2 regions of the Streptococcus sp. ST16 genome follow, and region 2 is predicted to be linked to the other one. Evidence: riboswitches for the same ligand, from Rfam matches in the RefSeq annotation. Region 2 holds a riboswitch; the other holds the start of a gene.
The links. A riboswitch is a leader RNA that binds a small molecule or an ion and turns the genes downstream of it on or off. The one in region 2 is predicted to bind thiamine pyrophosphate.

Region 1 (10,599 bases), on a different contig from region 2:
GCTATGCTACGTCGCTTGATTTCCAAGTTGACAGAGTCTGTCAACCAGGCCTATGAAGCGTCTAAGCCTGCAGATGAAATCATTGCTCAAGCTGAAAAGGGACTCATTGATGTTAGCGAAAACGCCAATCGTAGTGGTTTCAAGAATATCCGAGATATTCTGAATATCAACTTTGGGAATCTAGAAGTTCGCTCTCAACAAACAACGGATATCACAGGTATTGCAACAGGTTATCGTGATTTGGACCATATGACGACAGGTCTCCATGAGGAGGAGTTGATTATCCTAGCGGCGCGTCCAGCGGTTGGTAAGACAGCCTTTGCCTTGAATATTGCGCAGAACATCGGTACTAAGTTGGACAAGACGGTTGCCATCTTTTCACTGGAAATGGGTGCAGAAAGCCTAGTAGACCGTATGTTGGCAGCAGAAGGTCTGGTGGAGTCTCATTCTATTCGTACGGGTCAATTGACTGATGAAGAGTGGCAAAAATATACCATTGCTCAAGGGAACCTAGCCAACGCGAGTATCTATATCGATGACACACCAGGAATTCGGATCACGGAAATTCGTTCGCGCTCACGTAAACTGGCTCAAGAAACAGGTAATTTAGGTTTGATTTTGATCGACTACCTACAGCTTATCACAGGGACTGGTCGTGAGAATCGTCAACAAGAAGTCTCTGAAATTTCTCGTCAGTTGAAAATTCTAGCTAAGGAGCTAAAGGTTCCAGTCATTGCTCTCAGTCAGTTATCTCGTGGAGTGGAACAGCGTCAAGATAAGAGACCAGTCTTGTCTGATATTCGTGAATCGGGTTCCATTGAGCAGGATGCGGATATTGTAGCCTTTCTATACCGTGACGACTACTATGATCGTGCGGGTGAAGAAGAGGAAGGAATTCCAAATAACAAGGTAGAGGTTATCATCGAGAAAAACCGTAGTGGAGCTCGTGGAACGGTGGAATTGATTTTCCAAAAAGAATACAATAAATTTTCAAGTATCTCAAAGAGGGAGGCATAAGATGTCAGATGCATTTACAGATGTAGCCAAGATGAAAAAAATCAAAGAAGAGATCAAGGCGCATGAGGGACAAGTCGTTGAAATGACTTTGGAAAATGGTCGTAAGCGCCAAAAAAATAGATTGGGTAAGTTAATTGAGGTTTATCCATCTCTATTTATCGTTGAATTTGGGGATGTTGAGGGTGACAAACAAGCCAATGTCTATGTTGAATCCTTCACCTACTCAGATATCTTGACAGAGAAGAACTTGATTCGCTATCTAGACCAAGAATCCTAAAATGAAGTGAGCTTTGCTCACTTTTTTCTTTTTCTCCCGAATAGTATAAACGAGGGTAACCTCAGAAATTTATATCACTAAGGAGAATGAATGACGTTTTTTAAATCAGGAGTTAAGAAGAGTAGATATACTCAGTTGGGTGTAGGGCTGGCTACTTTGTTCGTTACGAGTACTTTTTTGTTTGGTGGGGAATCGGTTCAGGCCGACAGTGTAGCGCGTGGAGATGACTATCCGCTTCACTACAAAAATGGTAGTGTTGAAATCGATCAGTGGCGGATGTATTCTCGCCAGTGTACGTCTTTTGCGGCCTTTCGTTTGAGTAGTGTAAATGGCTTTGAGATTCCTCCTGCCTACGGAAATGCGAATGAATGGGGGCATCGTGCTCGTCGTGAAGGTTATCGTGTGGATACTAAGCCAGAAGTTGGGGCTATTGCTTGGTCGACAGAAGGTTATTATGGGCACGTGGCCTGGGTATCAAATGTATCAGGGGATACGATTGAGATAGAAGAGTATAATTATGGAGTTCGAGAAAAGTATAACCGTCGAAAGGTCAAGGCTAGTTCGATGACAGGTTTTATTCATTTCAGGGATTTATCCACTAGCCATAGTGCGGGTGAGAATGCTCGTAGCTCAGAGCTTCTGTCTAGTGGGACAATAGTATTCACGGGGAAATCGCCTATTATGGACCAACCATCAAGTACAGGACAAGTTATTGACTACTATTATGCTGGTGAGAGTGTGAGTTATGATCAGGTTCTTGAAAAGGATGGTTATAAGTGGCTTGGTTATTTGTCTTATAGCGGTTCTAGAAGATATGTGCAGTATGCAGAGCTAAGCAATACAGAAAAGGGCTGGAAAAAAGAAGGAGGGAGTTGGTATTACCGAGAGAATGGGAAACTCGCAACTGGTTGGAAGAAAATAAATGGCAGTTGGTATCACTTTAAAGACAATGGAACCATGTCAACAGGTTGGGTGAAGGATAGTTCGCATTGGTACTATCTAAAGGCATCAGGGGAGATGCAGACGGGATGGCTCAAGGAAAATGGAACATGGTATTATTTGGAGAGTTCAGGGGCTATGAAGTCTAGCCAGTGGTTCCAGGTAGGAGGAAAGTCTTATTACGTCAATGCTTCAGGGGCTTTAGCAGTGAATACTACTGTAGATGGCTATCGAGTGGATAGTAATGGAGCTAGAATCTAGAAAGAATATAAAAAAGAGGGCTTCACTACCATTTGCCTATTCTTTCCGATGGTATTTTTCCTTGCTTTCCTTTATAATGGGTGTATGGACAAGAAAAAATTATTATTAATTGATGGCTCTTCTGTTGCCTTTCGAGCTTTTTTTGCGCTCTATCAGCAACTGGATCGATTTAAAAATGCTAATGGCCTTCATACCAATGCAATTTACGGATTTCAACTTATGTTGAATCATGTCTTGGAGCGAGTTGAACCCAGCCATGTTTTGGTAGCTTTTGATGCAGGTAAGACGACTTTCCGAACAGAGATGTATGCAGACTACAAGGGTGGCCGTGCTAAAACTCCAGATGAGTTTCGTGAGCAATTTCCCTTCATTCGTGAATTACTAGACCATCTTGGGATTCGCCATTATGAGTTGCCCCAGTATGAGGCGGATGACATCATCGGGACTCTTGGTCGCTTGGCTGAGAAAGATTCCTTCGATGTGACCATTGTCAGCGGGGACAAGGACTTGATCCAGTTGACGGATGAACACACAGTGGTTGAGATTTCCAAGAAAGGTGTGGCTGAGTTTGAGGCCTTTACACCAGCTTATCTCATGGAAAAGATGGGACTAACACCAGCTCAGTTTATTGATCTTAAGGCTCTTATGGGGGATAAGTCTGATAATATCCCTGGTGTCACGAAAATCGGTGAAAAGACGGGTATCAAGCTCTTGCTAGAACACGGTTCGTTAGAGGGTATTTATGAAAATATCGATGGGATGAAGGCTTCTAAGATGAAGGAAAATCTCATCAATGACAAGGAACAAGCCTTTTTGTCTAAAACCTTGGCGACCATTGAGACTCAGGCACCAATTGAGATTGGACTAGATGATTTGGTCTATAATGGCCCAGATGTGGAAAATCTCGGAAAATTCTACGATGAGATGGGCTTCAAACAGCTTAAACAAGCTTTAAATGTTTCGTCGACGGATGCGCCTGAGAGTTTAGACTTCACTATCGTTGACCAAGTGAAGGAGGATATGCTGAGCGCAGACTCCATCTTCCACTTTGAACTTTTTGGTGAGAATTACCATACAGATGACTTGGTTGGTTTTGCCTGGTCCTGTGGGGACAAACTTTACGCTACAGACAAACTTGAGCTCTTGCAGGAGCCGATTCTCAAGGATTTTCTAGAAAAAACACCTCTAAAAGTGTATGATTTTAAGAAAGCGAAGGTTCTTTTAAATCGTTTGGACTTGAACCTGCAGGCCCCTGCTTTTGATAGTCGCTTGGCCAAATACCTCCTCTCTACTGTCGAGAATAATGAAATTTCAACCATTGCGAATCTTTATGGTCAGACTTACATAGTCGATGATGAGACCTTCTACGGCAAGGGGGTCAAGAAAGCTATCCCTGAGAGAGAGAAATTCTTGGAGCATTTGGCTCGCAAGGTTGCTGTATTGGTTGAGACTGAGCCTGTTTTACTTGAAAAACTCAGTGAACATGGACAGTTAGACCTTCTCTATGACATGGAGCAACCTCTGGCTTTTGTCCTTGCCAAGATGGAAATCGCTGGTATCAAGGTCAAAAAAGAAACCCTACTTGAGATGCAAGCTGAAAATGAGGTCGTCATTGAGCAACTCACTCAAGAGATTTACGAACTGGCTGGTGAGGAGTTTAATATCAACTCGCCTAAGCAGTTGGGCGTCCTTCTTTTTGAAAAACTCGGTCTTCCTCTAGAATACACCAAGAAAACCAAGACAGGTTACTCGACAGCCGTGGATGTGCTAGAGCGTCTGGCTCCTATTGCGTCAATTGTTAAGAAAATTCTAGACTACCGTCAGATTGCTAAGATTCAATCCACCTACGTGGTTGGCTTGCAGGATTGGATTTTAGATGATGGCAAGATCCACACGCGCTATGTGCAGGATTTGACTCAGACTGGGCGTTTGTCTAGTGTAGATCCAAACTTGCAAAATATCCCTGTTCGCTTGGAACAAGGTCGCCTCATTCGTAAGGCTTTTGTGCCAGAGTGGGAGGATAGCGTGCTGCTCAGCTCGGACTATTCACAGATTGAGTTGCGCGTTTTGGCGCATATCTCTAAGGATGAGCACTTAATCAAGGCCTTCCAAGAGGGAGCAGATATCCATACTTCGACAGCTATGCGTGTCTTTGGAATTGAACGTCCTGAGGATGTGACGCCAAACGACCGTCGCAATGCCAAGGCTGTCAACTTTGGAGTGGTTTACGGGATTTCAGATTTTGGTTTGGCGAACAATCTTGGTATTAGTCGTAAGAAGGCCAAAGCCTACATTGATACCTACTTTGAGCGTTTTCCTGGGATTAAAAACTATATGGAAGAAGTGGTACGTGAAGCGCGTGATAAGGGATATGTAGAGACCCTCTTCAAACGTCGTCGAGAGCTACTAGATATCAATTCGCGCAACTTTAATATTCGTGGTTTTGCAGAGCGAACTGCCATTAACTCCCCTATTCAGGGTTCGGCAGCAGATATCCTCAAGATTGCTATGATCCAGCTAGACAAAGCTCTAGTTGAGGGTGGTTATCAGACCAAGATGCTCTTGCAAGTGCATGATGAAATCGTCCTTGAAGTTCCGAAATCAGAACTAGCAGCTGTTAAAGTACTAGTGAAACAAACCATGGAAGAAGCCATCCAACTCAGTGTTCCACTCATTGCAGATGAAAATGAAGGGGCAACCTGGTACGAGGCTAAATAAGAAAGTTATGAAAGAGTTTGAAGCATTTGCCTTCAAGCTCTTTTTCATGGTTTTCTGTAAGCAGTTTCCTTGACTTTTCCTTGTATTTGCGTTACTATATGTCCATATAAGATATGGGAGTCTGTGTACAGTCTGAGAGGAAGTGTTAAACTTCGACCGCACCTGATCTGGGTAATGCCAGCGTAGGGAACGATACTTAGCCGAATTCTGCACCTTTTCCATATATGGTAAAGGTTTTTCTTTTTGTCAAAAAGAAAAACTGAGAAGAGGAGGTTTTTATGAAAGCAAGCATTGCCTTGCAAGTCTTGCCCCTATCACAGGGGATTGATCGAATTGCTATTATCGATCAAGTGATTGCTTATCTGCAAGCTCAGTCCGTGACCATGGTGGTGACACCATTTGAAACGGTCTTGGAAGGGGAGTTGGATGAGCTCATGCGCATTCTCAAAGAAGCGCTTGAAGTGGCCGGGCAGGAGGCAGATAATGTCTTTGCCAATGTCAAAATAAATATAGGAGAGATTTTAGGCATCGATGACAAACTTGAAAAGTATACTGAGACGACACATTAGTCTGTTGGGTTTTCTAGGAGTCTTGTCAATCTGGCAGTTAGCAGGAGTATTCAAACTTTTACCCAAGTTTATCCTGCCAACTCCTCTTGAGATCCTCCAGTCCTTTATTCGTGACAGAGAATTTCTCTGGTACCATAGCTGGGCGACCTTGAGAGTGGCTTTGCTAGGTCTAGTTTTAGGTGTCTTGATTGCCTGTCTCATGGCGGTGCTCATGGACAGTTTGACTTGGCTCAATGATCTTATCTACCCTATGATGGTGGTTGTTCAGACCATTCCGACCATTGCCATAGCGCCTATCCTGGTCTTGTGGCTGGGCTATGGGATTTTACCCAAGATTGTCTTGATAATCCTGACGACAACCTTCCCTATCATCGTTAGTATTTTGGATGGATTTAGGCATTGTGACAAGGATATGCTGACCTTGTTTAGTCTGATGCGGGCCAAGCCTTGGCAAATCCTTTGGCATTTTAAAATCCCAGTCAGCCTGCCTTACTTTTATGCAGGTCTGAGAGTCAGTGTCTCCTACGCCTTTATCACAACTGTGGTGTCTGAGTGGTTGGGAGGTTTTGAAGGACTTGGTGTTTATATGATTCAGTCTAAAAAACTGTTTCAGTATGATACCATGTTTGCCATTATTATTCTGGTGTCGATTATCAGCCTTCTCGGTATGAAGTTGGTCGATATTAGTGAAAAATATGTGATTAAATGGAAACGTACTTAAAAGAAGCATTTTGTAAAAAGAAAAGAGGAAATAAAATGAAGAAAACATGGAAAGTGTTTTTAACGCTTGTAACAGCTTTTGTGGCTGTCGTGCTGGTGGCTTGTGGTCAAGGGACTGCTTCTAAGGACAACAAAGAAGCAGAAGTTAAGAAGATTGACTTTATCCTAGACTGGACGCCAAATACTAACCACACAGGGCTTTATGTTGCCAAGGAAAAAGGTTATTTCAAAGAAGCTGGAGTGGATGTTGATTTGAAATTGCCACCAGAAGAAAGCTCATCTGACTTGGTAATCAATGGCAAGGCACCATTTGCTATCTATTTCCAAGACTACATGGCTAAGAAATTGGAAAAAGGCGCAGGGATTACTGCCGTTGCCGCTATCGTTGAGCACAATACATCAGGTATCATCTCACGTAAATCTGACAATGTAACTAGTCCAAAGGACTTGGTTGGTAAGAAATACGGTACTTGGAATGACCCAACGGAACTGGCTATGTTGAAAACCTTGGTAGAATCGCAAGGTGGAGACTTTGAGAAGGTCGAAAAAGTACCAAACAACGACTCAAACTCCATCACACCAATTGCCAATGGCGTTTTTGACACTGCTTGGATTTACTACGGTTGGGATGGTATCCTTGCCAAATCTCAAGGTGTAGATGCCAACTTCATGTACTTGAAAGACTATGTCAAGGAATTTGACTACTACTCACCAGTTATCATTGCAAACAACGACTATCTCAAAGACAACAAAGAAGAAGCTCGTAAAGTTATCCAAGCCATCAAAAAAGGCTACCAATATGCTATGGAACATCCAGAAGAAGCTGCGGATATTCTTATCAAGAATGCCCCTGAACTTAAGGAAAAACGTGACTTTGTCATCGAATCGCAAAAATACTTGTCAAAAGAATACGCAAGCGACAAGGAAAAATGGGGACAATTTGACGCAGCTCGCTGGAATGCCTTCTACAAATGGGATAAAGAAAATGGTATCCTTAAAGAAGACTTGACAGACAAAGGCTTCACTAACGAATTTGTAAAATAATGACAGAAATTAGACTCGAACACGTAAGCTATGCCTATGGCGATGAAAAGATTTTAGAGGATATCAACCTGCAGGTGACTTCAGGTGAAGTAGTTTCTATCCTGGGACCTAGTGGTGTTGGAAAGACCACCCTCTTTAACCTAATCGCTGGGATTTTAGAAGTCCAGTCAGGTAGAATTGTCCTTGACGGAGAGGAAAATCCCAAGGGGCGCGTGAGTTATATGTTGCAAAAGGATCTCCTCTTGGAGCACAAGACGGTGCTTGGTAATATCATTTTGCCCCTCTTGATTCAAAAGGTTGATAAGGCCGAAGCTATTTCCCGAGCGGAAGAAATTCTTGCGACTTTCCAGTTGACAGCTGTACGGGACAAGTATCCTCATGAACTCAGTGGCGGGATGCGTCAGCGTGTAGCCCTGCTCCGGACCCATCTTTTTGGGCACAAGCTCTTTCTTCTTGACGAGGCTTTTAGCGCTTTGGATGAGATGACAAAGATGGAACTCCACTCTTGGTACCTTGAGATTCATAAGCAGTTGCAGTTGACGACCTTGATCATCACACATAGTATTGAGGAGGCCCTCAATCTCAGCGACCGCATCTATATTTTGAACAATCGCCCTGGGCAGATTGTTTCAGAAATTAAACTAGATTGGTCTGAAGACGAGGACAAGGACGTCCAAAAAATTGCCTACAAACGACAAATATTAGCAGAATTGGGATTAGATAAGTAGAAAAATAGGGAGTTGGTGAAGATTATCCTTTATCAGCGCCCTTTTTCTTTTAAAAATGAGAAAATTTCGGTATAATAGTCAAAGATAGTCAAGGTTCAAAGAAGGAGTTTGATTTACTATGAGATTTAAAAATACATCAGATCATATCGAAGCCTATATCAAGGCGATTTTAGACCAGTCTGGTATCGTGGAATTGCAGCGGAGTCAGTTGGCGGATACCTTTCAGGTTGTGCCAAGTCAGATCAACTATGTCATCAAGACACGTTTTACTGAAAGCAGAGGTTACTTGGTTGAGAGCAAGCGTGGTGGTGGAGGCTACATTCGCATAGGGCGGATTGAGTTTTCCAGTCATCATGAGATGCTCCGCGATTTGCTTTACTCGATTGGTGAACGAGTTAGTCAGGAGATCTATGAGGATATTCTCCAGCTTTTGGTGGAGCAGGGCTTGATGACCAAGCAGGAAATGACCTTGCTGACTTCTGTAGCAACAGATCGTGTCCTAGGGGAAGAATCCTCAGTTGTCCGTGCCAATATGCTCCGACAGCTATTACAAGAGGTAGATAGAAAAGAGAAGTAAGATGAACTATTCAAAAGCATTGAATGAATGTATCGAAAGTGCCTACATGGTTGCGGGCCATTTTGGAGCTCGTTATCTAGAGTCTTGGCATTTATTGATTGCCATGTCCAATCACAGTTACAGTGTGGCAGGTGCAACTCTAAATGATTATCCTTATGAAATGGACCGTTTAGAAGAGGTTGCTTTAGAACTAACTGAAACGGACTATAGCCAAGACGAAACCATTACGGAATTGCCCTTTTCCCATCGTTTAGAGGTTCTCTTTGCAGAAGCAGAGTATGTGGCCTCAGTGGTCCATGCAAAGGTGCTAGGGACAGAGCATGTCCTCTATGCGATTTTACATGATGGTAATGCCTTGGCAACTCGCATCTTGGAGAGAGCAGGCTTTTCTTATGAAGACCAGAAAGATCAGGTCAGAATTGCTGCTCTTCGTCGCAATCTAGAAGAGCGTGCAGGGTGGACTCGTGAAGACCTTAAGGCTTTGCGTCAACGTCATCGCACAGTAACTGACAAGCAAAATTCCATGGCCAATATGATGGGCATGCCTCAAGCTCAAAGTGGCGGTCTAGAGGACTACACGCATGACCTGACGGAGCAAGCGCGTTCTGGCAAGTTAGAGCCAGTTATCGGTCGAGACAAGGAAATCTCACGTATGATTCAAATCTTGAGCCGTAAAACCAAGAACAATCCTGTCTTGGTTGGAGATGCTGGTGTCGGGAAAACAGCTTTAGCACTTGGACTTGCTCAGCGTATTGCTAGTGGGGATGTACCTGCGGAAATGGCAAAGATGCGTGTTCTAGAGCTTGATTTGATGAATGTCGTTGCAGGGACACGTTTCCGTGGTGACTTTGAAGAGCGTATGAACAACATCATCAAGGATATCGAGGAAGATGGCAAAGTGATCCTCTTTATCGATGAACTCCACACCATCATGGGTTCTGGTAGCGGTATTGATTCGACTCTGGATGCGGCCAATATTTTGAAGCCAGCCTTGGCACGTGGAACGTTGAGAACGGTTGGTGCAACCACTCAGGAAGAATACCAAAAACACATCGAAAAAGATGCTGCCCTTTCTCGTCGTTTTGCAAAAGTGACGATTGAAGAGCCAAGTTTAGCTGACAGCATGACTATTTTGCAAGGTTTGAAGGCTACCTATGAGAAACACCACCGTGTGCAAATCACAGATGAAGCTGTCGAAACAGCCGTTAAGATGGCGCATCGTTACTTGACTAGTCGTCACTTGCCAGACTCTGCTATCGACCTCTTGGATGAGGCGGCAGCAACAGTGCAAAACAAATCCAAACATGTGAGAATGGACGAATCCGACTTGAGTCCAGCTGACAAGGCCTTGATGGATGGCAAGTGGAAACAAGCAGGTCAGCTAATCGCAAAAGAACAAAAATTGCCAGTTTATAAGGACTTGGTGACAGAGACTGAGATCTTGACTACCTTGAGCCGCTTGTCAGGGATCCCAGTCCAAAAGCTGACGCAAACAGATGCTAAGAAATACCTTAACCTCGAAGCTGAACTACACAAACGTGTCATCGGCCAAGATCAAGCTGTTTCAAGTATTAGCCGAGCTATTCGCCGCAACCAATCAGGAATTCGCAGCCACAAGCGTCCGATTGGTTCCTTTATGTTCCTAGGACCGACGGGTGTCGGGAAGACCGAATTGGCAAAGGCTTTGGCAGAAGTTCTCTTTGATGACGAATCAGCCCTTATCCGCTTTGATATGAGTGAGTATATGGA
Region 2 (10,599 bases):
GGAAGGCAGTCATCCTGTGTGACCATGATTTATCAGATTATGAAGCCTATATCGACCATATGGTGGAGCTAAGAGACGGCCAGTTAAGGGAGGTGTTTCAAATCCCTTGCTCTGAGATGACACAGGTCCCTTCAAAGGAAGTTGCTTCTTGTCCAAAACTATTCCATATGGACAGAACGACTTGTGAGCTGGGTAATCGCCCCCTCTTTTCGTTTGCGGATTTTACTATCTACCAAGGAATTTCCTGTATTTTGGGTGATAATGGTGTCGGGAAATCAACCCTCTTTCGGTCTATTCTTCAATTTCAAAAGTATAAAGGGCTCATTACTTGGAAGGGATCGGTTCTCAAAAAGAAAAAGGGTTTGTATCGTGATCTGACCGGTGTTGTTCAGGAAGCTGAGAAGCAGTTTATCCGAGTCAGTCTGAGAGAGGAACTGCAATTAGATAGTCCAGACTCTGAAAGAAATCAGCGAATTTTCCAAGCTTTACAATATTTTGATCTGGAGCAGGCTCTTGATAAGAGTCCCTACCAATTAAGTGGTGGCCAGCAAAAGATTCTTCAGCTCTTGACCATCTTGACCAGCAAGGCTTCTGTAATCTTGCTGGATGAACCTTTTGCAGGTTTGGATGATAGAGCTTGCCATTATTTTTGTCAGTGGATTGTGGAGGAGAGAAATCAAGGAATAAGTTTTCTGATCATTAGCCATCGTTTAGATCCCTTGATCTCTGTGGTTGATTATTGGATTGAGATGACTAGTGAGGGGCTCAGTCATCTCCAAGACGTGACCATCAGCAAACCTCTCTCATCTCTGAACATTGATACTCTAGGGGAGGTGAGGTAGTATGATCAAAGTAGCAACCAAGACACCAGTTATCAGCCTCTTCTTTCTAATTTTATCCTTGGAAACATCCTTCATTCCTTCGATTGCTCTGAATCTTTCGGTAGTCGCATTTTGCATCCTCTTTATGCTCTATTATCGTCGATTTAAAATGTTGGCTTGGATGCTCTTGCTCGCCATTTTACCATCTTTGGCCAACTATTGGGCAGTACAGTTACATGGGGATGCTTCGCAGGCAGTGATACTTGGGACGAGAGCTTTTGTGACGGTTTGTATCGGTCTTGTCTTTGTTTCCAGTATTTCCCTAAAAGAGCTTCTCTTATACTTGGCTCAAAAGGGACTATCGCGTTCTTGGGCCTATGCCTTGATTGTGGTATTCAATGCCTTTCCCCTCATTCAGCAGGAAATCAAGTCTCTCAAGGAAGCGTGCTTACTGCGTGGTCAGAAACTGCATGTTTGGTCGCCCTTGATTTACAGTAAGGTTCTGATGACAGTCTTTAGGTGGCGCCATCTTTACTTGAGAGCTCTATCTGCGCACGGATATGACGAACATGCACAGATGAAGAATAGCTATCGGACTTTTTATATTTCGCAGAGGACAAAATTGATCTACCTACTTTTCTTTTTATTACTTCAAACCAGTCTATTTTTATAAAGGAGTTATTATGGAATTTACAGATATTGCGATGGAACTATCCAAGGAAGCTTGGCAGGCCTCCTTTCAGCATCCCTTTGTTTTACAGTTACAAGAGGGAACGTTAGAACCTTCTATTTTCCGCTATTACCTAATTCAAGATGCTTATTATCTGAAGTCTTTTTCAGAAGCCTATCACCTCTTGGCTGATAAGACTTCAAACGAAAAGATGAAAAGACTCTTGAAACAAAATGCCCAGAGTCTAGTGGAGGGTGAGTTATTTATCCGCCAACAATTTTTCAAGGAATTGGGAATCAGCGACCAGGAAATGGAGCAACATCCAATCGCTCCAACCTGTTATCATTACATTTCTCATATTTATCGGCAATTTGCAGAGCCAAACCTGGGCATTGCTTTTGCTAGTTTGCTCCCATGTCCTTGGTTATACCATGATTTGGGCAAGGCACTTAATCGCAAACCATCACCGAATCCTCTTTATCAACAGTGGATTGAAACCTATATCACCGATGAATTAGAACAGCAGATTAAAGAGGAAGAAGGGCTGGTCAATCAGCTCTATCGAGAAAGCGAAGAGACGGACAAACAAAAAATGCTAGAGGCCTTCCATCGAAGTGTCCACATGGAAGCTAAGTTTTGGGAGATGGCTTACCAACATCAAACATGGACGAGTGATTTGCAGTCCTTAGAAAAAGAGAAGAAATAGAAAATGAGAAACCACCAACTTCAAGTTCACAAATTAACTATTTTATCCATGATGATTGCCCTTGACGTAGTTCTTACACCCATCTTTCGAATTGAAGGGATGGCACCGATGTCCAGTGTAGTCAACATTCTTGCAGGGATCTTGATGGGACCTATTTATGCCTTGGTCATGGCTACTGTCACAGCCTTCATCCGTATGTCTACTCAAGGCATTCCGCCCTTGGCCCTCACAGGAGCTACTTTTGGAGCCCTCCTTGCAGGTCTCTTTTATAAGTACGGTCGAAATTTTTACTTTTCTGCTCTAGGAGAAATCTTGGGAACAGGGGTAATCGGTTCTATTGTTTCCTATCCTGTCATGGTTCTCTTTACGGGATCTGCTGCCAAGCTCAGCTGGTTCATCTACACCCCTCGATTTTTCGGAGCAACCTTGATCGGTACAGCCATAGCTTTCCTCGCCTTTCGATTTTTGATCAAGCAGGAATTCTTTAAAAAAGTGCAGGGATATTTCTTTGGAGAAAGGATAGAATGATGCAGAAATTGACAAATCCTTTCCCTCTGGCAACCAGTTCCTTGATTCACTGTATTACCAATGAGATTTCTTGTGAGATGCTGGCCAATGGCATTTTGGCTCTGGGATGCAAACCAGTCATGGCAGATGACCCTCGTGAGGTTCTTGATTTTACCAAACAAAGCCAAGCTCTCTTTATCAATCTGGGGCATTTGTCAGCTGAGAAGGAGAAAGCAATCCGTCTGGCAGCTACTTATGCAAACCAAGCTTCTCTCCCAATGGTAGTAGATGCGGTTGGCGTTGCGGCTTCCCCCATTCGTAAGGATCTAGTCAGAGATCTTTTTGAATACAAGCCCACGGTCCTTAAAGGAAATATGTCAGAAATCCGAAGTCTTGTTGGCTTAAAACACCACGGAGTTGGAGTTGATGCGAGTGCTAAAGATCAAGAAACTGAGGATTTGCTTCAAGTCTTGAAAGACTGGTGTCAGACCTATCCTGGTATGTCGTTCCTAGTCACTGGCCCCAAGGATCTCATCGTTTCGGAGAATCAGGTTGCAATATTGGGAAATGGCTGTGACGAATTAGACTGGATAACAGGGACAGGAGACTTGGTTGGAGCCTTGACAGCCGTTTTTCTCAGCCAAGGAAAGACTGCCTTTGAAGCTTCTTGCCTAGCGGTCTCTTATCTCAATATCTCTGCTGAGAGAATCGTTGTTAAAGGAATGGGATTGGAAAATTTTCGTTACCAAGTTCTAAATCAACTCTCTCTCCTAAAAAGAGACGAAAACTGGCTAGATGCCATCAAAGGAGAATTTTATGAATAGAGAATCACTTAGACTGTATCTGGTAACCAATCGCTACCAAGATTCCTTGGAAAGATTTCTTGAAAAAGTCGAGACCGCCTGCCGTTCAGGTGTTACCATAATCCAACTACGAGAAAAAAATCTCACTACCAATCAATACTATCAACTGGCAAAACAAGTTAAGGAAATAACAGATGCCTATCAGGTACCTTTGATTATTGATGATCGGTTGGATGTCTGTCTTGCCGTTGATGCAGCAGGTCTACATATCGGAGACGATGAACTACCAGTTTCGGTTGCCCGCAAAGTCCTAGGTCCTGAAAAAATCCTCGGTGTCACTGCTAAAACAGTTAAAAGAGCCCTCGAAGCAGAAACATCGGGTGCGGATTACTTGGGAACAGGAGCCATTTTCCCGACTACGACCAAAGAAAATGCACCCATCACCCTGATTTCAACCTTGAAAACAATTTGCCAAACGGTCGCCATTCCAGTAGTTGCTATCGGAGGCCTGACGTCAGAGAATATTGACCAACTTATTGGCACGGGTATAGCTGGAGTAGCTGTCGTACGTGATTTGATGCAGGCAGAAGATATTGAGGCAAAAACACAAGCCTTTTTAACAAAGCTAGATGACATTGTTTCCTAATCAAAAACTCTCTAATTTCCTTATTGCGGGAACTAGAGAGTTTTTTCTTAATCTTTAAAAGTTGTATGGTTGACTGGTCCAGAACCATGACCGAGTTGAGGAGCGTCTTGGATGGCTTTTGTGATAAAGGCCTTGGCCTTATCAACTGCCTGGTAAAGACTTCTGCCCTTGGCTAGTTCAGCCGTAATCACAGCAGCAAAGGTACATCCAGTACCATGGGTGTGACAAGTTTGAATTCTTGGACTTTCCCAGACAAATTGTTCATCCTTGGTAAAAAGGAAATCCTTGGCACCACCTTCAAGATGGCCACCTTTGATAACAACGGACTGAGGACCAAATTCTTTTATAATCAGGCGACCAGCACGCTGCATGTCTTCTGGATCATGAATCGAAAAACCAACAATCTCTTCTGCCTCAGGAAGATTCGGAGTGATGATGGTTGCATGGGGAAGCAGATTTGTTTTTAGGTAGTCTCTGGCACTAGAATCAATCAGGGTGTCCCCACTCGTAGCGACCATAACAGGATCCAGCACATAGGGACAGTCAAGCTTTTTAAGATAGGGTTGGATGATCTCCATGATCTCAGTAGTTGCCAACATCCCTGTTTTCACAGCCTGAGGCTTGATATCCGAAAAGACACTATCCAATTGAGCTTCCAGCATTTGGTTGGAGACGTGTTCGATTAATTGAACGCCTCTGGTATTTTGAGCGACAAGGCTGGTCACAACGGCCATTCCATAGACATCTCTAGCTTGGAATGACTTTAAATCAGCCATAATGCCAGCACCGCCACTAGGGTCAGTCCCTGCAATGGTCAAAGCAACGGGTAAATAAGTCATCTAAAACCTCCCAACCAACTGAAGTTTGTATTCTTAAGAACAAGCTAGTCTGTTTGAGGAAAGCAATAGAAGACCAGCTAGTCCCCATTATCATTTCCACTTCCATCAGCTAGCATTACCTAGATTGAGTCAAAGGGATCTAACAGTTGTTAATCTCAGCTTTACGCACCCCTAGTGGTTGTTTTCTTTTTTTCTTCAGTATAGCATATTTTTATAGTTTATATAGTAAAATTTGACTGTAAATCTCTCGTTACATCATTAAAATTCTATTTTTCGAAGAAATAAGAAAATTTATAATTGACAAATGTAGATTTTTGGAGTATACTAATAAATGTAATTGACAAATGTAGATTTTGGAGGTGTGCTGATGCAGATTTCAGATGCAGAATGGCAGGTTATGAAGATTATTTGGATGCAAGGTGAACAGACTAGTACAGATTTGATCAGGGTTCTGGCGGAGCGGTTTGACTGGTCCAAGTCCACGGTTCAGACACTTTTGGCTCGTTTAGTTGAGAAAGAGTGTTTGACTAGAAGAAAAGAGGGCAAATCCTTTGTTTATTCAGGTCTTTTAACTCTGGATCAAAGTCGAAACTTGCTTATCCAAGATATCAAAGACAAGGTTTGTTCTCGTAGGATTAAGAACTTGTTGGCTGATTTGATTGCTGAATGTGATTTTACTCTAGCTGACTTGGAAGATTTGGAAGCTGTGATTTCAGAGAAAAAAGCTAGCGCAGTTGCTGAAGTCAAATGTAATTGTATGTAAAGGAGACGTCATGTTAAATAGTATTGTAACCATTATTTGTATTGCCCTTATCGCGTTTATCTTGTTTTGGTTTTTCAAAAAGCCTGAAAAATCTGGACAGAAGGCCCAGCAAAAAAAGGGCTACCAAGAGATCCGAGTGGAAGTCATGGGGGGCTATACGCCTGAGTTGATTATTCTTAAAAAATCAGTGCCAGCCCGTATTGTCTTTGACCGCAAGGACCCTTCACCCTGTCTAGATCAGATCGTCTTTCCAGACTTTGGAGTGCATGCGGACTTGCCTATGGGGGAACAATATGTAGTGGAAATCACACCTGAACAGGCTGGAGAGTTTGGCTTTGCATGTGGTATGAACATGATGCACGGCAAGATGATTGTAGAGTAGGAGGAGACTATGACTGAAATTGTGAAAGCAAACTTAGAAAATGGCATTCAAAAAATCCGTATCACAGCTGAAAAAGGCTATCATCCTGCCCATATTCAGCTTCAAAAAGGGATTCCCGCTGAGATTACCTTTCATCGTGCCACCCCTTCAAACTGTTATAAGGAAATTCTTTTTGAAGAAGAAGGCATCTTGGAACCAATCGGCGTGGACGAGGAGAAGACAATTCGTTTTACACCTCAAGAATTAGGCCAACATGAATTTTCATGTGGCATGAAGATGCAAAAAGGAAGCTATACCGTAGTTGAGAAGACGCGAAAATCTTTGTCACTTTTGCAACGTTTTTGGATTACTAGTATCTTTACTGTGCCTCTTGTGATTCTCATGATTGGGATGTTGACAGGGACTATTAGTCATCCAGTCATGCATTGGGGTACCTTTTTAGCTACAACACCTATCATGCTAGTGGCCGGTGGTCCTTATATTCAGAGTGCTTGGGCCAGCTTTAAAAAACACAATGCCAACATGGATACCTTGGTGGCACTGGGAACTCTAGTGGCCTATCTTTATAGTCTAGTAGCCCTCTTTGCTGGGCTTCCTGTCTACTTTGAAAGTGCTGGATTTATCCTCTTCTTTGTTCTTTTGGGAGCCGTTTTTGAGGAAAAAATGCGGAAAAATACTTCCCAAGCTGTGGAGAAACTACTGGACTTGCAAGCTAAAACAGCAGAAGTCTTGCGTGATGACCGCTATGTTCAAGTCCCCTTGGAGCAAGTCAAGGTAGGTGATCTGATTCGAGTGCGTCCCGGTGAAAAGATTGCGGTTGATGGTGTTGTAGTCGAAGGTGTGTCCAGTATTGACGAATCCATGGTGACAGGTGAGAGCCTGCCGGTAGACAAAACAGTTGGAGATACCGTCATTGGCTCCACCATCAATAATAGTGGAACGCTTGTTTTTAGGGCAGAAAAAGTTGGTTCAGAGACTGTTTTGGCACAGATTGTGGACTTTGTGAAGAAAGCCCAAACCAGCCGCGCACCGATTCAGGATTTGACAGATAAGATTTCAGGGATTTTTGTCCCAGCAGTTGTCATTTTAGCGATTTTAACTTTTTGGATTTGGTTTGTCTTGCTTGGGGCTAGCTTTGTGGCCTCTCTTCTTTATGGGGTGGCAGTTTTGATTATCGCCTGCCCTTGTGCCTTGGGACTTGCAACACCAACAGCCCTCATGGTGGGGACTGGTCGTAGTGCCAAAATGGGTGTTCTCCTCAAGAATGGAACCGTCTTACAGGAAATCCAGAAAGTCAAAACTCTCGTCTTTGATAAGACAGGAACTTTGACGGAAGGAAAACCAGTAGTCACCGATATCATCGGTGACGAGACAGAAGTGCTTGGCTTAGCTGCCTCTTTAGAAGAAGCCTCTCAACACCCATTGGCTCAAGCTATTGTGAAACGGGCGAGTGAAGCAGGACTTGAGCTTCAACCTGTAGAAAATTTCCAAGCCCTACACGGAAAAGGTGTTTCAGGGCAAATCAATGGGAAACAAGTCTTGCTTGGAAATGCTAAAATGCTAGATGGAATGGATATTTCGAGTGCTTATCAGGAGAAACTTGAAGAACTGGAAAAAGAAGCTAAGACAGTTGTGTACTTGGCTGTTGACAATGAAATTAAAGGCTTGCTTGCCCTGCAAGATATTCCCAAAGAAAATGCCAAGCTCGCCATCAGCCAGTTGAAAAAACGTGGTCTCCGAACAGTTATGCTGACAGGAGATAATGCAGGTGTCGCGCGTGCCATTGCAGATCAGATCGGCATTGAGGAGGTTATTGCTGGTGTCTTGCCAGAAGAAAAAGCTCATGAAATCCATCAACTGCAACAGGCTGGGAAAGTAGCCTTTGTTGGTGATGGTATCAATGACGCTCCTGCTCTCAGTGTAGCAGATGTGGGGATTGCTATGGGAGCTGGAACCGATATCGCCATTGAGTCAGCAGGGATTGTTCTTACTCACAATGATTTGACAGGAGTTGTTCGTGCCTTTGATATGAGCAAAAGAACCTTCAATCGTATTCTTCTCAACCTCTTCTGGGCTTTTATCTACAATGTTATCGGAATTCCGATTGCAGCAGGAGTCTTTTCAGGAATTGGTCTCGTTCTCAATCCAGAGCTGGCTGGTCTTGCCATGGCCTTTAGTTCTGTATCTGTTTTAACCAGTTCACTCATGCTAAACTTTAGTAAAATAGACTAAAAGCGAGCTTGCTCGCTTTTTATTATAAAACAGTTATATAAAACGTTTTCAAACTGTACTGTAATAGAGAATAAAAACTTCTGAGCACATTCTTAGGAGACCCAAAACAAATGTGGTAAAGTAGTAGAGTAAAAATTTGCTGAAACGTTTCCAATTAGTATATGAAAACGGATTTATCAAGTTTTAAAAATATTTGAAGGAGAGTTATCATTATGACTCAAGGGAAAATTACTGCATCTGCAGCAATGCTCAACGTATTGAAAACATGGGGCGTAGACACAATCTACGGTATCCCATCAGGAACACTCAGCTCATTGATGGATGCTTTGGCTGAAGACAAAGATATCCGCTTCTTGCAAGTTCGCCACGAAGAAACAGGTGCTCTTGCAGCGGTTATGCAAGCTAAATTCGGCGGCTCAATCGGGGTTGCAGTTGGTTCAGGTGGTCCAGGTGCGACTCACTTGATTAACGGTGTTTACGATGCAGCTATGGATAACACTCCATTCCTTGCTATCCTTGGATCACGTCCTGTTAACGAACTCAACATGGATGCCTTCCAAGAGCTTAACCAAAACCCAATGTACAACGGCATCGCTGTCTACAACAAACGTGTAGCTTACGCAGAGCAATTGCCAAAAGTAATCGACGAAGCTTGCCGTGCTGCAGTTTCTAAAAAAGGTCCAGCTGTTGTTGAAATCCCAGTAAACTTCGGTTTCCAAGAAATCGACGAAAATTCATACTACGGTTCAGGTTCATACGAGCGTTCATTCATTGCTCCTGCCTTGAACGAAGTTGAAATCGACAAAGCGGTTGAAATCTTGAACAATGCTGAACGTCCAGTTATCTACGCTGGTTACGGTGGTGTCAAAGCGGGTGAAGTGATTACTGAATTGTCACGTAAAATCAAAGCACCAATCATCACAACTGGTAAAAACTTTGAAGCCTTCGAATGGAACTATGAAGGTTTGACAGGTTCTGCTTACCGTGTTGGTTGGAAACCAGTCAACGAAGTTGTCTTTGAAGCAGACACAGTTCTTTTCCTTGGTTCAAACTTCCCGTTTGCTGAAGTTTACGAAGCCTTCAAGAACACTGAAAAATTCATCCAAGTGGATATCGACCCTTACAAACTTGGTAAACGTCATGCCCTTGACGCTTCTATCCTTGGTGATGCAGGTCAAGCAGCCAAAGCTATCCTTGACAAAGTGAACCCAGTTGAATCTACTCCATGGTGGCGTGCAAACGTTAAGAACAACCAAAACTGGCGTGATTACATGAACAAACTCGAAGGTAAAACTGAGGGTGAATTGCAATTGTACCAAGTTTACAATGCTATTAATAAATATGCTGACCAAGACGCTATCTACTCAATCGACGTAGGTGACACTACTCAAACATCTACTCGTCACCTTCACATGACACCTAAGAACATGTGGCGCACATCTCCACTCTTTGCGACAATGGGTATTGCCCTTCCTGGTGGTATCGCTGCTAAGAAAGACAATCCAGATCGCCAAGTATGGAACATCATGGGTGACGGTGCATTCAACATGTGCTACCCAGACGTGATTACCAACGTTCAATACGACCTTCCAGTTATCAACGTTGTCTTCTCAAATGGTAAATATGCCTTCATCAAGGACAAATACGAAGACACAAACAAACACTTGTTTGGTTGTGACTTCCCTAACGCGGACTACGCGAAAATCGCTGAAGCTCAAGGAGCTGTTGGATTTACAGTTGACCGTATCGAAGATATCGATGCAGTTGTTGCAGAAGCTGTTAAATTGAACAAAGAAGGTAAAACTGTTGTTATCGATGCTCGCATTACTCAACACCGTCCACTTCCAGTAGAAGTACTTGAATTGGATCCAAAACTTCACTCAGAAGAAGCAATCAAAGCCTTCAAGGAAAAATACGAAGCAGAAGAACTCGTACCATTCCGTCTCTTCTTGGAAGAAGAAGGATTGCAATCACGCGCAATCAAATAATTCCTCTCATCGAAAATCAAATGTAAACTTTGTAGATTTTATTCTTTGATTTTCTTAGAGCAGAACTTGAAAAGATCGGAGCAATCCGGTCTTTTTGTGGAGGATAGTAAATGAATTTAAATCAATTAGATATCATCGTTTCAAATGTTCCTCAGGTCTGTGCTAACTTGGAGCGTATTTTGGATAAAAAAGCCGATTATGTTGATGACAGTTTTGCTCAGTTTACGATTGGCAGTCATTGT

Region 1: linked by a shared signal. The riboswitch ahead of ACIY14_RS05850 (MTH1187 family thiamine-binding protein) and the one ahead of thiD (bifunctional hydroxymethylpyrimidine kinase/phosphomethylpyrimidine kinase) in region 2 are both predicted to bind thiamine pyrophosphate.

What each region holds. Positions count from the first base shown of each region.
Region 1 covers NZ_JBJUSE010000007.1:31,204-41,802, forward strand. The annotation lists gene dnaB (replicative DNA helicase) at 1-1,017, shown strand, start outside; gene ACIY14_RS05835 (Veg family protein) at 1,019-1,294, shown strand; gene ACIY14_RS05840 (CHAP domain-containing protein) at 1,385-2,494, shown strand; gene polA (DNA polymerase I) at 2,579-5,212, shown strand; TPP riboswitch at 5,316-5,418, shown strand; gene ACIY14_RS05850 (MTH1187 family thiamine-binding protein) at 5,491-5,781, shown strand; gene ACIY14_RS05855 (ABC transporter permease) at 5,744-6,502, shown strand; gene ACIY14_RS05860 (ABC transporter substrate-binding protein) at 6,538-7,545, shown strand; gene ACIY14_RS05865 (ABC transporter ATP-binding protein) at 7,545-8,273, shown strand; gene ACIY14_RS05870 (CtsR family transcriptional regulator) at 8,392-8,850, shown strand; gene ACIY14_RS05875 (ATP-dependent Clp protease ATP-binding subunit) at 8,852-10,599, shown strand, end outside.
Region 2 covers NZ_JBJUSE010000004.1:167,291-177,889, reverse strand. The annotation lists gene ACIY14_RS04640 (ATP-binding cassette domain-containing protein) at 1-842, shown strand, start outside; gene ACIY14_RS04635 (energy-coupling factor transporter transmembrane component T) at 844-1,494, shown strand; gene tenA (thiaminase II) at 1,505-2,197, shown strand; gene thiW (energy coupling factor transporter S component ThiW) at 2,201-2,725, shown strand; gene ACIY14_RS04620 (hydroxyethylthiazole kinase) at 2,725-3,528, shown strand; gene thiE (thiamine phosphate synthase) at 3,521-4,153, shown strand; gene thiD (bifunctional hydroxymethylpyrimidine kinase/phosphomethylpyrimidine kinase) at 4,201-4,992, opposite strand; TPP riboswitch at 5,077-5,175, opposite strand; gene ACIY14_RS04605 (CopY/TcrY family copper transport repressor) at 5,360-5,755, shown strand; gene ACIY14_RS04600 (cupredoxin domain-containing protein) at 5,766-6,137, shown strand; gene ACIY14_RS04595 (heavy metal translocating P-type ATPase) at 6,147-8,369, shown strand; gene spxB (pyruvate oxidase) at 8,582-10,357, shown strand; gene ACIY14_RS04585 (VOC family protein) at 10,468-10,599, shown strand, end outside.